Regions from separate parts of the Fictibacillus nanhaiensis genome, predicted to be linked through region 2. Evidence: riboswitches for the same ligand, from Rfam matches in the RefSeq annotation. Region 2 holds a riboswitch; the other holds the start of a gene.
What was found. A riboswitch is a leader RNA that binds a small molecule or an ion and turns the genes downstream of it on or off. The one in region 2 is predicted to bind cyclic di-GMP.
Positions count from the first base shown of each region.

Region 1 (8,210 bases), 2.3 Mb from region 2:
CCCATTTTTTCATGAAATAGGTTTTAAGTACACAAGTTAATGGTAAATAAAGTGGAGGTATGCCATATTTTTGTGTACATAGGGGGAAATAACTAAAAATGGAGCATCAATTGAGGGAATTAGGTAAAAAGATCATTGAACATAAGTATGATCTATCAAAGAAAATTGATGAGGTGCGTTTATCGCTTGGTGAGCAACCAGTGGAACTTTCAGAATTCGTGCTGAACCTAAGGGGAGAACTATTTTCATATTTTGGACAAGCACTTTATGAAGATAAAAAAACTTCACAAGATCATTTTATCAAATGGGGAAGAAAAAATGGTGAGCTGGCTGTTCAACACGAAGTTCCTCTAGACAAAGCATTAAGTAGTACGAGATACTATCGAATGGTGCTATGGGATTTTATTCGTAACGAAGTCAACAATGAGAAATTTACCGTTCAAACTGTTATGAAAGCTGCATCAATCATCGACCCTTTATTGGATGAAACAGTCCATGCTTTTAGTGTGGCATATGTTGAAAATAATAATCGTGTACTCGGATTGGCTCGAGAGGCAATTGAAGAACTATCTGTACCTGTTGTAAGACTGACAAGAGCGGTTGCGGTTCTTCCGCTTGTAGGTACGATTGATACGCATCGCTCTAAATTGATCATGGAAACTTCTCTTCAAAAATGCATGGAATTACAGATTGAACATCTTTTTATCGATCTATCTGGTGTAGCAGTGATTGATACGATGGTGGCTCATAATTTATTTAAGGTGATCAATTCACTCAAGCTTTTAGGTGTAAATGTAACCTTAAGCGGTATGCGACCTGAGCTTGCTCAGACGGTTGTTTCGCTAGGAATCAGTTTTGACGGATTTTCTATTGCTGGAAACTTGTATCAGGAGCTTGAGGCTATGGGGATTCGACCTCAAAACAGTAAATAATCTATGAATGCTTACCTTCTTAAAAAAGGGTAGGTATTTTTTTCTAGTATAAAAAGAACGTTTGTTCGCATATAATATAAAAAAGGAGGTTGCTTCATGACTAACTTATTAATGAGATGTATAGAAGAACGAGTTGGAATAGAAATGATCTACCTCTCACAAAAAGGTGACATCTCGCACCGTATTGTCATTCCATACTCATTTGACGGTCATATCATCAAAGGATATTGTTCAACAAGAAAACAGATTCGAAGTTTTCACATAAGAAATATATTATCTGTTCATTCACGTTTGTCTTCATAAGATTGGAGGGTTTGTCGTGCAATATGGAAGCGAAGAAGAGCGTTCGCTTATTGAAAAATTTGTGATGTATCCGATTTTACTTACTGTGTTTAATCGTGATCTGCAGATTATTAACGGCTCTCCTTTTAAATTGAAACAGCCATACAGAGCGCTAGTAGAACAAATTATGAATCAAATCAGCAAAGATCTATATGATGTTAGAATCGAATTAAGAAAACGAAGAATTAAAGTGATGGATGCACAACGTGAAGATGATGTTACTGAATATGAGATCTTTATTAGAGGTTATCGTGAAATTATGAGATTTCCAAACATTCATCTGAAGAATAAAGCCGAGACACTTATGCTTTCTTATCTAAAAGTAAACCTTGAATAATGGATAAAGCGTTCAAGTTTCATTTTTTATAACAACTGTATACAATGAACGTATAGCAGAATCATAAGTTGATGATAAGGATTAGAAATTGAATTGAGGAACGTTATGGAACACTTTATCCGGCTAGCCAGACAATTGAACGATGAGATCTTGATTGAAAGTCGTAGCCCTTTTGATCCGGTTTGCCCTGTGAATACCCCACATCCTTGGAAGATGCTCGGCTGTGGAAACTATGCAGCCGTTTTTTCACATCCTGATCATCCTGAATATGTAGTAAAGATCTACGGCAGGGATGAGCATGGTCTAGTAGAAGAAAAGAAAGTATATGATCGATTAGGCAAACATCCAGGATTTTCTGTTTGCTATCATTCGGAACAGCGTTTTTTAATCTTAAAACGCATTGAAGGCATGACTCTATTTGACTGTGTGCATAAAGGGGTAAAAATCCATGAGAGTGTAATCTACGATATTGATGAAGCAGTCAGGCATGCGAGAGACAAAGGGTTGTTTCCGAATGATGTGCATGGGAAAAATGTGATGATATCTAATAATAGAGGAATTATTGTGGACGTTTCTGATTTTAGTCGATACGAAACGTGCAGAAAATGGAAAGATCTTCGAAAGGCTTATTTCACCATTTACAAAAAAACTCTCTTTCATTTTCCGATTAAGATACCTTATTTTGTTTTGAACGGAGTAAGGATAGGGTATAGGTACTATAGGAAGTTAAAAATATCCAAAAAAAAAGGTAGTAAATAATAGGTCTAATGACTCATTAAAATGATTGGCACAAACTACCTAAGTAGGATATAATAACTATAAATCAATAGAAACCTTTGTTATTAAGGGCAAACCAGTTGAAAAGCTGGGACGCAAAGCTATGGGCCTAAAGTATGTTGAACATGCAATGGTAGCCGGTTGCCAAAGGGAAACGGACTCTTGTTTAGACACAACCGTTTCTATGAAGCTTTTTCGATTGTGTGAAAGAGGATTGATCACACGTTAGTAATGAAGCAGTCATAGAGAGTATAGTGTCTCGAACATCAATAGAAGCCATTCCCTTTATTAGGTGATGGCTTTTTGTATGTAATTTTTGAGGAATTTGAGGGGTTGTAGAATGGAAAACTTCCAACTAGACTTACGCGCACTCAAAAAAAACTTGTTGCCAGAATTTATGAAGTCTATTCCTGCTATGATACATACACACAAAGAGCATCTACGAAAAAATGAAGACTTTCATACGTTTCTAAACGGGTTTGTTGAGCAATACGAAAAGATATTAGAGAAATTTTTACGGGCAATCGTGCATGCTGTGTTTCTAGAAGAAGAACGATTTGAGTCTTTTTTAAAGCAAGGAGAACAAAAAGCGTTTCGATCAGGCATTCATTTTTTAAGACATCAACGAATTCCTCATCAAGCATTAGCATGTTTTACAACGAGTATCAGTGAATCTGTTTTACTTGAAGTAAAAAAAGCAACAAAAAATGAACCGTTAGTGATACAGTTGTTTATGTTAGATCGTTGGAACCGAATATCTCACCGAGCTGTAACCGGCTTCTTAAGTGGTTTCTCCTCTCAACAATTCAAAGATCTTAAGGAGATTAGCATTCGGGATCCACTAACGAATCTGTATAATCGCAGATACTTTTATGATTGCTTAGAAAAAGAACTCAAAAAAGCGCACAGCTTAAAACTTCCTCTTACACTTGTCATGTTTGATATCAATAACTTTAAATTGATTAATGACGAGCTAGGACACCACGCGGGTGATGAAATCCTTCAGCAGATTGCAGAACTTTCTAAACGGTTAAAATTGTTCTCTGGATTTAGATTTGGAGGAGATGAATTTGTTTTTCTTTTGCCAGGGATAACAGAAGATGAAGCATACATCCTAATTGAAAAGTTAGAGAGTCAGCTCATCGTATGGAATGAATCCATTTCATTAGCATATGGCACAATAGAATTACTTGCAGATGCATGTGAGAACATAGATTATTACCTTCAACTTGTAGATGAGCGAATGTATACCAATAAAAGATCAAGAAGTGAGAATAAATCATTCATTTGAACAATATGAAACAAGGGCCTTTCTGTGTTTCACAGATCGTATTATGCAAAGGAAGATGACTCGCATGAAAGATTCATTTACGATTACTGAGCACCGTTCTGAAACGATATCTTCTTTATTACGGTGGTTCTTTTTAGTACTTTGTTTACCTGTTTTTTATTATCCACCTATTTCGAGCGTGCTTAAATTCGAAACAGATACATTTCCGATCCTCTTCCTAATAGGGATCGTATATATGACCTCCACGCAAATTGTTTTACATCGAATGCCTGAAACGTCACTGTATTACCGCGTTTTTACTAGAGGTGGAATTATTTTTGATTGCCTCGCTTATGCGTGGTTGATGCAGCTAACTGGCGGAGCTGACAGCCCGTTTGTTTCTGTAGGATATTTAATCGTTATTCATGCCGCTCTATATTGGAGGTTAAGAGGCGCCCTTATAGTAGGAACAGCGAGTTTTATCATCCTTACTTACTTTTTCATAAGAGATAGTGGGTACATGAACACTCTTTCTTCTTTTGAATTTTTCATGAAAAGCATCTTCTTATGGTTGATCGCTTTTTATGGAGGAGTGATCGCTTCTAAAGAACGACAATATTATTTTGAGAAGAATATGTATCAGCTTCAATCTGAACAAGACTATTTGACGGGTTTATTGAATCACCGGAAATTTCAAGAAGACGTCTTAGAAAAAACAAAACAAGGTAAGCCTTTTACACTTGTGTTATGTGATATTGATCGATTTAAAAAGTTCAACGATCTTCACGGTCATCTGATAGGTGATGAAGTGCTTAAGCTTGTTGGAGCTACGTTTAAACGTTTTATCTCTCTAAAAGAAGGAGAAAGTTATCGATATGGAGGAGAAGAGTTTGCCTGGATTCTCCATACGACATGCCGTACAGAAGTAAAAAATACGATCGAAAAAATCAATAAACATTTAGAGACCTATCCTTATATGTCAAGTGATGGAGCGTTACCTGTCACACTTAGCTACGGGATTGCGAGTTATGTAGAAGGTGAAAAGCCTTCACAGATTATCCAAAGAGCTGATGTATTATTATATGAAGCAAAAGCAGCAGGAAGAAATGCATGTGAACTGGATATCGTCAGAGAACAGGAAAATCAGCTAACGATGTAGCGGTTTTCCTTTTTCTTTTCTATATGGTATCTATCATGTAGGTAAGGTGTAACTTTTATTCGAGAATGCTCCGTTTTCAATATCTATCCTATAACTACCAGGGAGAAGTGCTTGTTTTTCAGGGGAGGAGCCTTTGATGTCCTAATAGATTATGAGATAATAGAGTTAGAATTCAAGTGCGGAACAGGGGATGAACAAAAAATGAGTTTGCAATTTATTTTGGGACGATCCGGCAGCGGAAAGTCCCACTCTGTATTTAAGGAGATTCAAAAAGAACTTACAGAATGTCCTTCAGGCAATCCGATCATCTATCTTGTACCCGATCAGATGACTTTTCAATCGGAGTATAAGCTAGCTTCAACACCTGGTCTTTCCGGAATGATGCGTGCACAAGTGTTTAGTTTCTCAAGGCTTGCTTGGCGTATTCTTGGTGAGACTGGTGGTCTGACAAGAATGCACATCAGTTCTACCGGAATAAGAATGATGCTGCGAAAAATTGTTGAGCATAAAAAAGAGGACCTTAAAATCTTCCGAAAAGCTTCAGAACAAAGCGGTTTTTACGAGCTGCTCGAGTTAATGACTACAGAACTTAAACGGTATTGTGTTTCTGCAGACGACCTTTCGTGGAATGCCGAAACACTGCTTTCTCTTGGACAAAAAGAAAATAACAAAAAAGTGCTTAAGGACAAACTATCAGATCTGAGTGTCCTTTCAAGTGCCTTAGACGAAGCACTAATTGGAAAGTATATTGATTCAGAAGATTACTTACGTCTGCTCCAAGCAAAGATTCCTTTATCAGAGAGCATCAAGGAAAGTGAAATTTACATAGATGGATTTCATTCTTTTACTCCTCAAGAACTAGAAGTTGCGGCTGGATTAATGGCACATGCCAAAAAAGTAACCATTGCACTTACGACAGATGAATTCTTTAATTCAGGCTCAGAACCTCATGAATTAGATTTGTTTAATATGACTAAAAAAACGATAAAGTCACTAACAACACTGGCGAAAGAACTCGGTGTGTTCGTTGAGGAGCCGATCTATCTTCATGAGAAGCCAAAGTTTCATTCAAGTGCTATCGCTCACATCGAAGAACAGTATGATCAAAGACCTGCTATACCTTCTCACAATCATGAAGGTGTTGGAGTAGCGGCTGCAGTTAATATTCGTTCTGAAGTTGAGGGAGCAGCAAGGAAAATCACAGAACTCGTTCGTGACAAAGGATATCGATATCGCGATATCGCTGTCACCGTACGTAATTCGGGTAGTTATCAAACACTGATCGAAACGGTGTTTACAGATTATGAGATACCTGTTTTTCTGGATCAAAAAAAATCTATGCTTCACCATCCTTTGATCGAGCTCATACGTTCATCATTAGATATTGTCTTAAAGAATTGGCGCTATGAATCTGTTTTTCGAGCGGTTAAAACAGATATGCTCTATCCGCTTGACGAGATAAGAAAAACAACTTCTGAGATGAGACGTTGTATGGATGAACTCGAAAATTATGTGTTAGCACTCGGTATTCAAGGAAACAGGTGGACAGATCCTAAACCTTGGAAATATAAAAGGTTTAGAGGGTTCGAATCAGAAGATTTTGGAAAGACAACCCGTGATGATGAAAAGGAACAATTGATAAACGATATGCGAGATATCATTGTATCCCCATTGAGTCGTCTTTCTAAAAACCTATCAAACAGTAAAAGCATCATTCAATATTGTAAAAGTCTTTATCAGTTTCTTGAAGACCTCAATGTGCCGATGAAACTTGAACGCTTAAGAATTCATGCCGAATCCGCAGGGAAACTACGAGCAGCATCTGAACATGGACAAGTTTGGAATGCGGTGTTAGGGCTTTTAGATGAAATGGTAGAGTTGACTGGTGAGGAAGAACTTTCAAAAGAAACGTGGATGCAAATGCTTGAAACAGGGCTTGAAAGTCTTAAGTTCGCTCTTGTTCCTCCTTCTCTCGATCAAGTGTTAGTAGGAACGATGGAAAGGTCTCGTTTCACGGACGTAAAGGTAAATTTTGTTCTCGGTGTAAACGATGGAATTATTCCGTTAAAACCAAAAGACGATGGATTACTTTCAGAAGATGAAAGGGAAGCTCTTGAAAGAAACGGTGTAGTGCTAGCACCGACTGCTCGCAGAAAGCTGCTAGATGAACAGTTTATGATCTATCTCGCACTAACGAATGGAAGTGACCATTTGTTTGTTTCGTATGCACTAGCAGATGAGGAAGGAAAAACGTTGCAGCCTTCCATGGTCATACAGAGATTGCATGACCTTTTCCCTGATTTGAAGGAAGAGCTTTATCAAAACGAACCCGCTTCACAAAATGATAAGGATTTTGTACAGCATCCGATAAAAAGTATCTCTTTTTTAAGTGCTCAGCTCCGCGAATGGAAAAAGGGATATCCGATCTCCTCTATCTGGTGGGATGTATACAATTGGATGATTGAAGACAACGAGTATGATCTCTATGCAAAGCGAGCTCTTTCTTCTCTTTTTTATTACAATCGAGAAGCACCACTCAGCTCATCTGTATCCAAAGAACTTTATGGCGATAAGATCTTAACGAGCATCTCGAGGATGGAGCTTTTTCAGTCATGTCCATTCTCTCAGTTCATGTCCTACGGGCTTAAGCTAAAAGAACGACAAACGTACAAGCTAGAAGCTCCTGATATCGGACAACTTTTTCATGCTGCGTTAAAACAGATGAATGATTCATTACAACAAAGAAGCGTGGCCTGGAGTGATCTTTCTAAGGGAGATTGTTATCGTTTAGCAGGAGATATTGTTGAACTTTTGGCACCACAGCTTCAGCATGAAATTCTGTTAAGTTCCAACAGACATCTTTATATTAAGAAGAAGTTAAAAGAAGTAGTTGGAAAGGCTTCACACATATTAAGTCAGCACGCAAAGGCAAGCGGGTTCTCACCTGCAGGTCTTGAATTAGCATTTGCTTCTGGTGCAACATTGCCACCATTAACCTATACATTACCGAACGGCACGACGATGGAAGTCATCGGACGTATCGATCGTGTGGATACAGCCAAAAGTTCAAAAGGACTTCTCATGCGCGTGATTGACTATAAATCCAGCTCAACTGGACTCAACTTGGCAGAGTTATATCACGGCATTGCTCTGCAGATGCTGACCTATCTAGATGTTGCGGTCACACATTCACAAAGCTGGTTAGGTGAAGAGTCCGTTCCGGCAGGGGTTCTGTACTTTCATGTTCACAACCCGCTTTTAAATCAAAAGAAACTGCTTAGTGTGGAAGAAATCGAAAAAGAAGTGTTAAAGAAATTTAAGATGAAAGGTTTAGTTCTTGCAGAAGAAGAAGCCGTTCAACTTATGGATAGTACCATGGAAAAGCGTTCTTCT
Region 1 is NZ_JBHUPF010000006.1:2,617,376-2,625,585, reverse strand. Features, by position in the region: gene ACFS5O_RS17040 (STAS domain-containing protein) at 99-932, shown strand; gene ACFS5O_RS17035 (hypothetical protein) at 1,029-1,235, shown strand; gene ACFS5O_RS17030 (YhjD family protein) at 1,252-1,611, shown strand; gene ACFS5O_RS17025 (serine/threonine protein kinase) at 1,717-2,370, shown strand; cyclic di-GMP riboswitch class I at 2,449-2,537, shown strand; gene ACFS5O_RS17020 (GGDEF domain-containing protein) at 2,729-3,679, shown strand; gene ACFS5O_RS17015 (GGDEF domain-containing protein) at 3,744-4,817, shown strand; gene addB (helicase-exonuclease AddAB subunit AddB) at 5,019-8,210, shown strand, end outside.
Region 1: it holds a riboswitch for cyclic di-GMP, as region 2 does, so the genes downstream of both, ACFS5O_RS17020 (GGDEF domain-containing protein) here and ACFS5O_RS05485 (hypothetical protein) in region 2, are expected to answer to the same signal.

Region 2 (8,210 bases):
AAGTCGTTGTTTTCTGTACGTTTAGCGCTCGTTTGAACCGAACCGAACACCGCGTCACCGCCCTCCGCTTCCCTCGCACCTTCTCCTAACAGATCCGTATTTGTCCCTTGATCGAGGTCCATCTGTAAGAATGAATCCTGCGGATCAGAGGTTTCATCATGCCAAGAGGAATGAGACTCTTTTTCTTTATCGTCTTTGTCCTTATCTGAATCTTCATCTTTCGTAATCGTTTTGTTCGTTTTTGTTTCGTTGTTACGAGTGAGGTCGTCAAAGTTTTGATCGGTATCGCCTGTTTTATCCGCTTGCTGCGACTGATCGCTGAAACTGCGGTATGCGGTTTTCATATCGTTTAAGTTTGTATGCTTTTGAGTGATAGCAGCCATTTCGGTAATGACTGCTGCAATATCTTCAGTCGATTTAGCTGTTGTAAGTTTTGTTAAATATGAACGCAATTCTTGGTAGAGTTTCTGCGTTTCTTGTGGCACGGCAACAAACCGTTTGTTCGCTAAAAGGATGATATGGCAAAAAAGCGCATCGAGCGTACGCTTTTGTTGAATATGTTTTCGGTACTCACGGTTGTAGTGTACCTGGAACGTTTCTTTTCGAAGCTTAAAAGCATGCTTCATCCCGGGTCGGTCGTTCACACAGATCTGCTCTAACCGATAGTCTTCTGCAAAAAGAAGGACTTGTTTAAGAAATTCTCGGTGAGGATGGGGTTTTAGCTGCTTCAAAGTGTCCCAGATTACGTGGTCTTCCGTGTGAAACTGAGTTCCATAGCTGCGCAAATAAACATCCGATTTCCAGCCTTCCAGCTGAATATCGCGCGGGTATGGGTTCCAGAACTGGCTAACGTGAGTGATACCGCTGCTTCGCTCGAGGTACGAATGGTACGAGAACGAAACGTCCATTTTATCCACTTTTGAGAGTGAGCGGGAAAGATCGATCAGTTGCATGTGAACAAAAGAATCGATCTTCGTATCCGCAAATACTAGGAATTTCATCTAGGGAAAACCTCCAAAATCGTCGTGGGAAATAAATTGTGTGGGGTCTGACCCCATTTCCCAGCTTACGCGAACAGGGTTGCGGCTACGTTGGCAACGAGGGCGCGTTCGCGCGCATCTTCAAGCTTATCTGCGATGGCGCGCTGAATGGCACGCTTCGCCGGCAGGTAAACGGAGAGATCTGCCGCATCTAGCAACGCACGGATGGATGCTGCATCTTCAGACAGATGACCCGCTTTCGCTTGACCGATCAGATCAGACGACAGCTGAACAAACTTGGATAGTACCTCTTCGTCTTTTTGCTGAGATTGATTTTTGAGCATTTCTTTTAACGTATCACCTTGGATGTAAGGCACTTCAATAACAACAAAACGGTTCTTTAACGCCTCGTTTAAAGGTACCGTCCCGATGTACCCTTCGTTGATCGCTGCTATAACATTGAAACCAGGCTGTGCTTTTACCACTTCACCTGTGAACGGGTTGGCGATCGTACGGCGATAATCAAGCATTCCGTTAAGAATCGGCAGTGTTTCTGGTTTTGCGATGTTGATCTCATCGATATAGAGAAAATGGCCGTTTGCCGCAGCTCTTGTAACTGGCCCAGGAATGAACTCGATCTCTTGTTTACCCTCGCTATAACTTAACGTCTTATGACCAAGAAGCGCTTCAGCATCAAGATCGACCGAGGCGTTGACTTGATGCAAAGGTTGTCCGAACACGTTTGAAAGAAGCTCTGCAAGCTTTGTCTTTCCTGAACCCGTCGGTCCTTTCAACAATACATTTTTTCCGAGAGCAAGTGCGATTACCGCATCCTCAATCAATGCTGCGTCAGGCGCTGTATATCCCTGCTCCCCAATTAATTCTTTATATTCATTTGGTAGATTTTCTAATCGTTTAGCTGCATCTTGCTGCAGCTTTTCTTTTATTTCAATCGGAAGTTGGAGATTCATATCAAATTTCCTTTCTCTATCAGTGATCTTTTACTAAAAATCAATCACCTTATCTATCAACAGTATTTCCACTTATTTGCTGTGTAAAGCCTTACACAATGTAACATTGTAAGCTTTTTCAGTGCAAGTACGTTGTTTGGTAACCATATTTTACTCAGAAGAAAGAACCGATCATTTAGATTCGGTTCTCTTTTTTCGCTTTTTTAAACGTATACACGTTATAGATAATCAGCGTTACAAACAATGCACTTATTGTTAAAATGGCTTTCGTTTCTTTGTCAAATGAAGTGAGACTGATTAAAAATTCTGGTAGAAAAATCATGGCTGGAATGACGATTGTGAACCAGGTTTTACTCCATAAAGCGATTCCTATAAAGATGGCGATAGCAAGGAGCGCCGCGATAATGTTTCCTGTCGCTCCAAGCTTTATAACAACGGAAGTTTTATACATATCGTTTGCAAACATAAGACCTAAAAAGAACAAAATCGGTAAAATTCCTAAGATCAATGTGGTGATGATCGTTTTTGTTTTTGAAAGTTTCGTGCTCGCTAAGAATTTGAACATTCTTAAATAGAAAAGTACAAGGATGATACAAACCGCCGGATAACCGATCACTTGAAGCAACGTGTACTGAACGCCTCCTCTTATCGAATCGCCTAGCAAAACATAGGCGAAAACACCGAGAACGATGATCGGCAAGTAAGAAAGCCATTTAAAATCAAATGACATTTCACTTGAAAGCTGCTCCATATATGCTTTTGGCGAATGGCCGATGATGTGAGAGACAGATTTTCCGCGCTTTTCCGCTTCGATCAGATGATCTTCCAACTCTTCTACGATCTCTTTTACCTCTTCGTCTTTTTTTCCACTCGAAAATAAATAGAGTCTAAGATTATCTAAGAAATCCTGACTTTCAGCTGTTAACGTATGTTTTTGCGCATTCATTCTCCGCTTCCTCTCTTTTGTAAAATGTGCTCGACCGAATGACTTAGTTGATTCCATCTTTCAATAAATGCTTGAAGTTCTTCCTCACCTTTAGGGGTAAGCGAATAATATTTCCGTCTTGGTCCCGCCGTTGATTTCTTCAACGTCGTGGTAACGAGCTTCTCTTTTTGCATGCGTATGAGCAAAGGATAGATCGTTCCTTCACTCGTCTGTTGAAAGCCGTATGATTCCAGCTTTTCGGCTAACTCATAGCCATAAACTTCACCTTCATTGATGATGGCTAAAAGACAGCCGTCGAGAATTCCTTTTAACATCTGAGTGTTCGACATGTGGCTACACCTCATTTTCACTATCTTGTATTACAAGGGTTATAGATAAAAAAGAATGTCTTGCATAACAAGATATACCATTAGTATATGTGTCACTAACTTGTAATGCAAGGTATTTGTGTTAATTTGTTCCAAAAATTATTTTTCCTTATTCATGAGCTCCACCACATGTGGTTTCGGCTCCCAACAATTAAACTGATAGTCTGGTTTCGTCTCATATCCAAGACGCACGCAGTGATAGCGCATCCCTTGATTCGTTTTTTCAGGCTTGAAATTGATACACGTCGCACAACAATGATACTTATTTTTGTTCATGAAAGCCGCCCTCCTCTATCTGTCAGTAAAATAACTTTTAATGATCGCCATATATTCTCTAACGTGAGCTTGTGGAACAGAAGAAATTCTCAACGGCGAGCCAAGCCCTTCTGCTTCAATACCAACCCGCTTAGCGATCATCTTTGTTCGAAAAAGGTGGAAATCACTCGTTACAATGAGCAGCTGGTCGTCTGGTTGAATCATCTTTTTGGTATATAAAAGATTTTCGTATGTACTCGTTGCTTTTTCCTCAATCTGAATGGAATCTGCTTCAATCCCATTTTCGACGAGATAGTTTTTCATTATAGATCCTTCACTCGTCGTTTTACCAAATCCAAGACCACCGCTGACAATGAACGTAACATCTGGATGTTTTTTTGCATAGGTGAGCGCTTGATCTAGCCGACCTTTTAGAACGGCACCCGGACGATTATTCTTCGTTCCTCCACCAAGTACGAGGATCGAATCTATCTTGGAAGAAACCTTCTCAGGGTCTGTGTTAGCAGATGTAAGAATAAGAGTTTCTAGCGTTGCTGCAAAAAGGATGGTTACGATTAATACGGTCAGCGTCGTTTTTTTGTACGTGTTAAATAGTTTCATAGCTGAGTTGTAGCGGAAAAAAAGGACAAGAAAAAGAGCACCTAACAAGAAAAAAACCGCAAGTCCCATATCCATGTTAGTCGTTTGGATAAGCATGGCCGTTGCATATACAGCAAAGAGGATCCCGAGCGTTAAGAATAGTTTTTTCATAGTGTTATCTCCGTTCATAGATTTTCTATATTCTAGGATATCAGAAAAAGGAAAAGAGCGGAGAATGAAGATTCCGCTCTTTGTAAAAGTTATTATTTTTTGTTTATGTCAGACTCTTGTATTTCTTTTTGAATGGCTGAAGAGATGTCGGCCTTTTTTTGCTCAGAAGAACGTGTTGCATCAGTGTTCATGTTCTCTGTTTTTTTATTAACGGCTTCGTTCTTTCTTTTCGTAATCTCTGCTAATTCTTGTTTATAGTGATTTTCAAGTTCTTTTTTCTTGTCTTGAATGATCTTTTCTTTGTTAGAATCCAAATCTTTCTTGGCATCCGCAACGATTCCTTTTACTGCTACGTTCACATTTTTGAGCAAGTCATTCTTCTCTTTGTTTAACTCACTCTCGATCTCAAATTGATACGTAAATTCCATAATCTTATTATATAAGTCGTTTGCAAGATTCGGATTTGCCGCATACGCAGATGTCGTACCTACACCAAGTGCAAACGTTGTCGCTAAAACAATTTTCGGCCATTTCTTAGCTGTCTTTTTCTTCGTGCTGAATTTTTCTTTACGTGAAATTTCCATGTTAAATACCCCTTCCTTTATCTAGAGAACAAATAAAGAAAGCGGTCGGTTGCGCTACTAGCTTCAGTTATTCCAAGCGCCCACATACAGAATAACCTTCACAGCCCCACACTTATCTAATTATATTCTGATATAAAATTAACACCGGTCACATTCACTGTAAATGGGTAATTAGTAAGATATTACTATAAATTGTTTTTTCAGTATTTTATTGTAGAAAGGTAATGAGGATGTAGCGGAAAGAAACATGGAATGAAAGAAATAAATGAAAGAAGCCAATGTCCACTGTGCGTGGACATTGGCTTCTAGAATGTATTTGTATGGGGTCTGACACCCTTTGTGAAACTCCCCACAATGTAAGCAATCAAGGAAAGCACGATCGGAAGCACTACCGTGTGCATGCCCCAAAGATTAGGGTAATTAAGATGCAAGAACATATAAGATCCTACCCCTACGATTAAAGAGGCGATCGCTCCGTTCGCGTTTCCTCTTTTCCAATATAGCCCTAACACAATTGGCCATATGAACGCTGCTTCTAATCCTCCGAACGCGAACAGATTCAGCCAAATAAGTAAGTCAGGCGGGTTGATCGCCATAGCGAATACGCTCAGTCCGACAACCGCTGTTATCCCAAAGCTCAACTTTTTTACAAATTGCTCCTCGGCATCTGGTTTAATGTAGTTGATGTACACATCTTTTATGATCGCAGAACTTACGAGTAAGAGCACCGAATCTACCGTTGACATGACAGCAGCTAAAGGCGCTGCCAACACGATACCGGCTAACCACCCTGGCAACACTTCGAGTGCTAAAAGCGGCATGACTTTATCCGGGACTTCTATTCCCGGTAGCACCACTCTTCCGAACACACCCGCTAGATGCATACCCAGCATGATGAAACCTACAACGAACGTTCCGATGATCATCGCTCGATGCATCGCCTTTGCATTTCGATAGCTCATCGCTCTTACCGAAATTTGCGGCAAGCCTACAACTCCAACACCAACTAATATCCAAAACGATGATACGTAAAGAGGTGTTAGCGATTGATCCGAGCCATAAGGCGTGATTAAGTTCGGATTCTCCGCTCTTAATTCACCCATGATGTTTTCAATTCCACCGCCCGCGAGAATCGTACCGGCCAATATGATGACTGTTCCGATTACCATTACAACTCCTTGTATCGCATCAGTAATTACAACGGCTCGGAAACCGCCTGCAATCACGTACACGAGCACAGAGCCAGAGAAAATGAAAAGTGCTGTTGTGTAGGAAACACCGGTAAACGATTCGATCAACCGTCCACCGCCCACCCATTGAGCGGCCATTGCAGAGAATAGGAAAACAACAATACTCAGTGCTGATAGAATAACGACCCACTTGCTCTCATAACGTGCTTTTAGAAAATCAATCAATGTAACGGCGTTGATCTTTCTTGCAACGATTGCAAACTTTTTACCAAGTACCGCAAGTGTGAAATACCCAGTAACGAGTTGCGCCATTGCGAGCAGCACCCAACCTAGACCTAATTGATAGGCTGCACCAGGTCCACCAATAAAACTCGACGCACTTCCGTATGTTGCGACCATTGTCATCGCAAGCACAAAACCTCCGAGTTCTCTGCCTGCTAAAAAGTAATCTTGTAAAAACGACGGTCCGCTTTTAATGTGCCGAGATGTATAGATACCTACTAAAAAAACGGAGATCAAAAAGAAAGCTAAAGGAAGAATCACATCCCAATTCATCGGACATCTCCCTCCCCATCCTCGTTCGTTTCATCAAGGTCAAACGGAACCTCTTTGAAGAAAAACTTCACCATGATCCAAACTAAAATGGTGAAAACAACAAATCCCATCATACAGCTATAAAAAAACCATGCTGGAAATCCAAGTATGTATGTGTATTCTTTAATAGGACGTCCGCCTAGGCCGTAAGCGAACGCATACCACCAGATAAAGTTCAAAATGGCAAGCACGGTACCCATGACAGCTTCTCTATTCGATACTCGATACCGCCAGTCTGTTCCCTTTTTCATTTCCTTAACCCCCTGGAGTTTCAGTACAAAATATAAGTCCACTCATAACTATGGCAAATTCGTTTCTTGTTGTCGAGTCCTTTCAACTTTATGAAATTTTCTATTTCTTCTCATGATATCCCTGTTTTAACCTGTGTAAAAGTAAAAACGAGCACCTTTATAGGTACTCGTTTAAGTCATTTTTATTGAAGAGGTGGTTGTGTTGATGGAGCGTATGCACCGAGCATGCTCGTCATATCTTGTTGGTTCAGTTGAGGTACTTGATAATAATGGTTCTTATTCTGCCAGATCGATAATTCATAGGCCATCTCGATCCAGTTTGGAATCCCATCTGCTAATACTCGTCTAAGCACTGGATTTGTAACTTCGAGTGTCGCCATTCCTCTTAGCGAAGCATTCGATTTTAATGTTCCTAGAATTAGAGATGATACAGATTGATCGTTTAATTCTGTAACGCTTTGAATAGGTTTAACCGGTTGAGCAGGCTTCAAGCCATATACAAAATCATTATCTTGAGCCATCTTGTAAGATTCTGTACGCATTGCTGGATCTTTTCCTGTCTGAAAAGCTTGAACACACGCGTTATATTCTTTTGTAATGTGCTGATAATGACGATTGAGCATCGTTTTAAGCTCAGGGTCCTGGACATGCCCTTTACAAAGTGTATATAAGTTTAAAGTTCCTACAATGCCGCTTAACATCTCATGAACATCAAACATCTCATGTCCGCCATGGTTCATCTGGGCTAACACTTGACCAGTCTGCATGTTTAGATGGTTAAATTCAGGATTGGTGTTCCCTGATTGAGGATTCATGTTTTGTTGATTTGAATCTTGATTCATCATACATACCTCCGATTTATAAAATACGGGGTTATTGTATGTAGAAAGGAATACTCTATTCTCTTTTTTTAATAATTTCCGAGGAAATATGATAGAAACTCTAAAGAAGAGACGAAGTTCGACATTTTTTAAGAGGGGCTATTCGCGAAAAAGGTGACTTTCTGAAAAGAAAAGTTTCGAACCGTTTGCATTTCAAAACTGCTTTAGGGTTTTACTTGAAAACAGCAGGGGAAATAATTTTTTTGGGGTCAGTCCCCATTTCCCAGATTCAGGTTCAACCCTTATAATAAAGATACGATTGAAAGGAGGTGAAAATCATTCCTAGATCCCCTCGCATTTGGTATCCGGATGCTGTTTATCACGTGACTACTCGCGGAAATCGCAGGGAACCTCTTTTTTATTCCCACTTGGATTTCCACCGCTATTTAAAGATTCTTAGCCACTGTGTTAAAAAGCAC
Region 2 is NZ_JBHUPF010000006.1:344,369-352,578, reverse strand. Features, by position in the region: gene ACFS5O_RS05515 (vWA domain-containing protein) at 1-1,001, opposite strand, end outside; gene ACFS5O_RS05510 (ATP-binding protein) at 1,067-1,951, opposite strand; gene ACFS5O_RS05505 (HAAS domain-containing protein) at 2,127-2,897, opposite strand; gene ACFS5O_RS05500 (PadR family transcriptional regulator) at 2,894-3,226, opposite strand; gene ACFS5O_RS05495 (hypothetical protein) at 3,365-3,541, opposite strand; gene ACFS5O_RS05490 (YdcF family protein) at 3,557-4,291, opposite strand; gene ACFS5O_RS05485 (hypothetical protein) at 4,384-4,875, opposite strand; cyclic di-GMP riboswitch class II at 4,910-4,992, opposite strand; gene panF (sodium/pantothenate symporter) at 5,181-6,620, opposite strand; gene ACFS5O_RS05475 (YhdT family protein) at 6,617-6,910, opposite strand; gene ACFS5O_RS05470 (spore coat protein) at 7,093-7,725, opposite strand; gene ACFS5O_RS05465 (transposase) at 8,061-8,210, shown strand, end outside.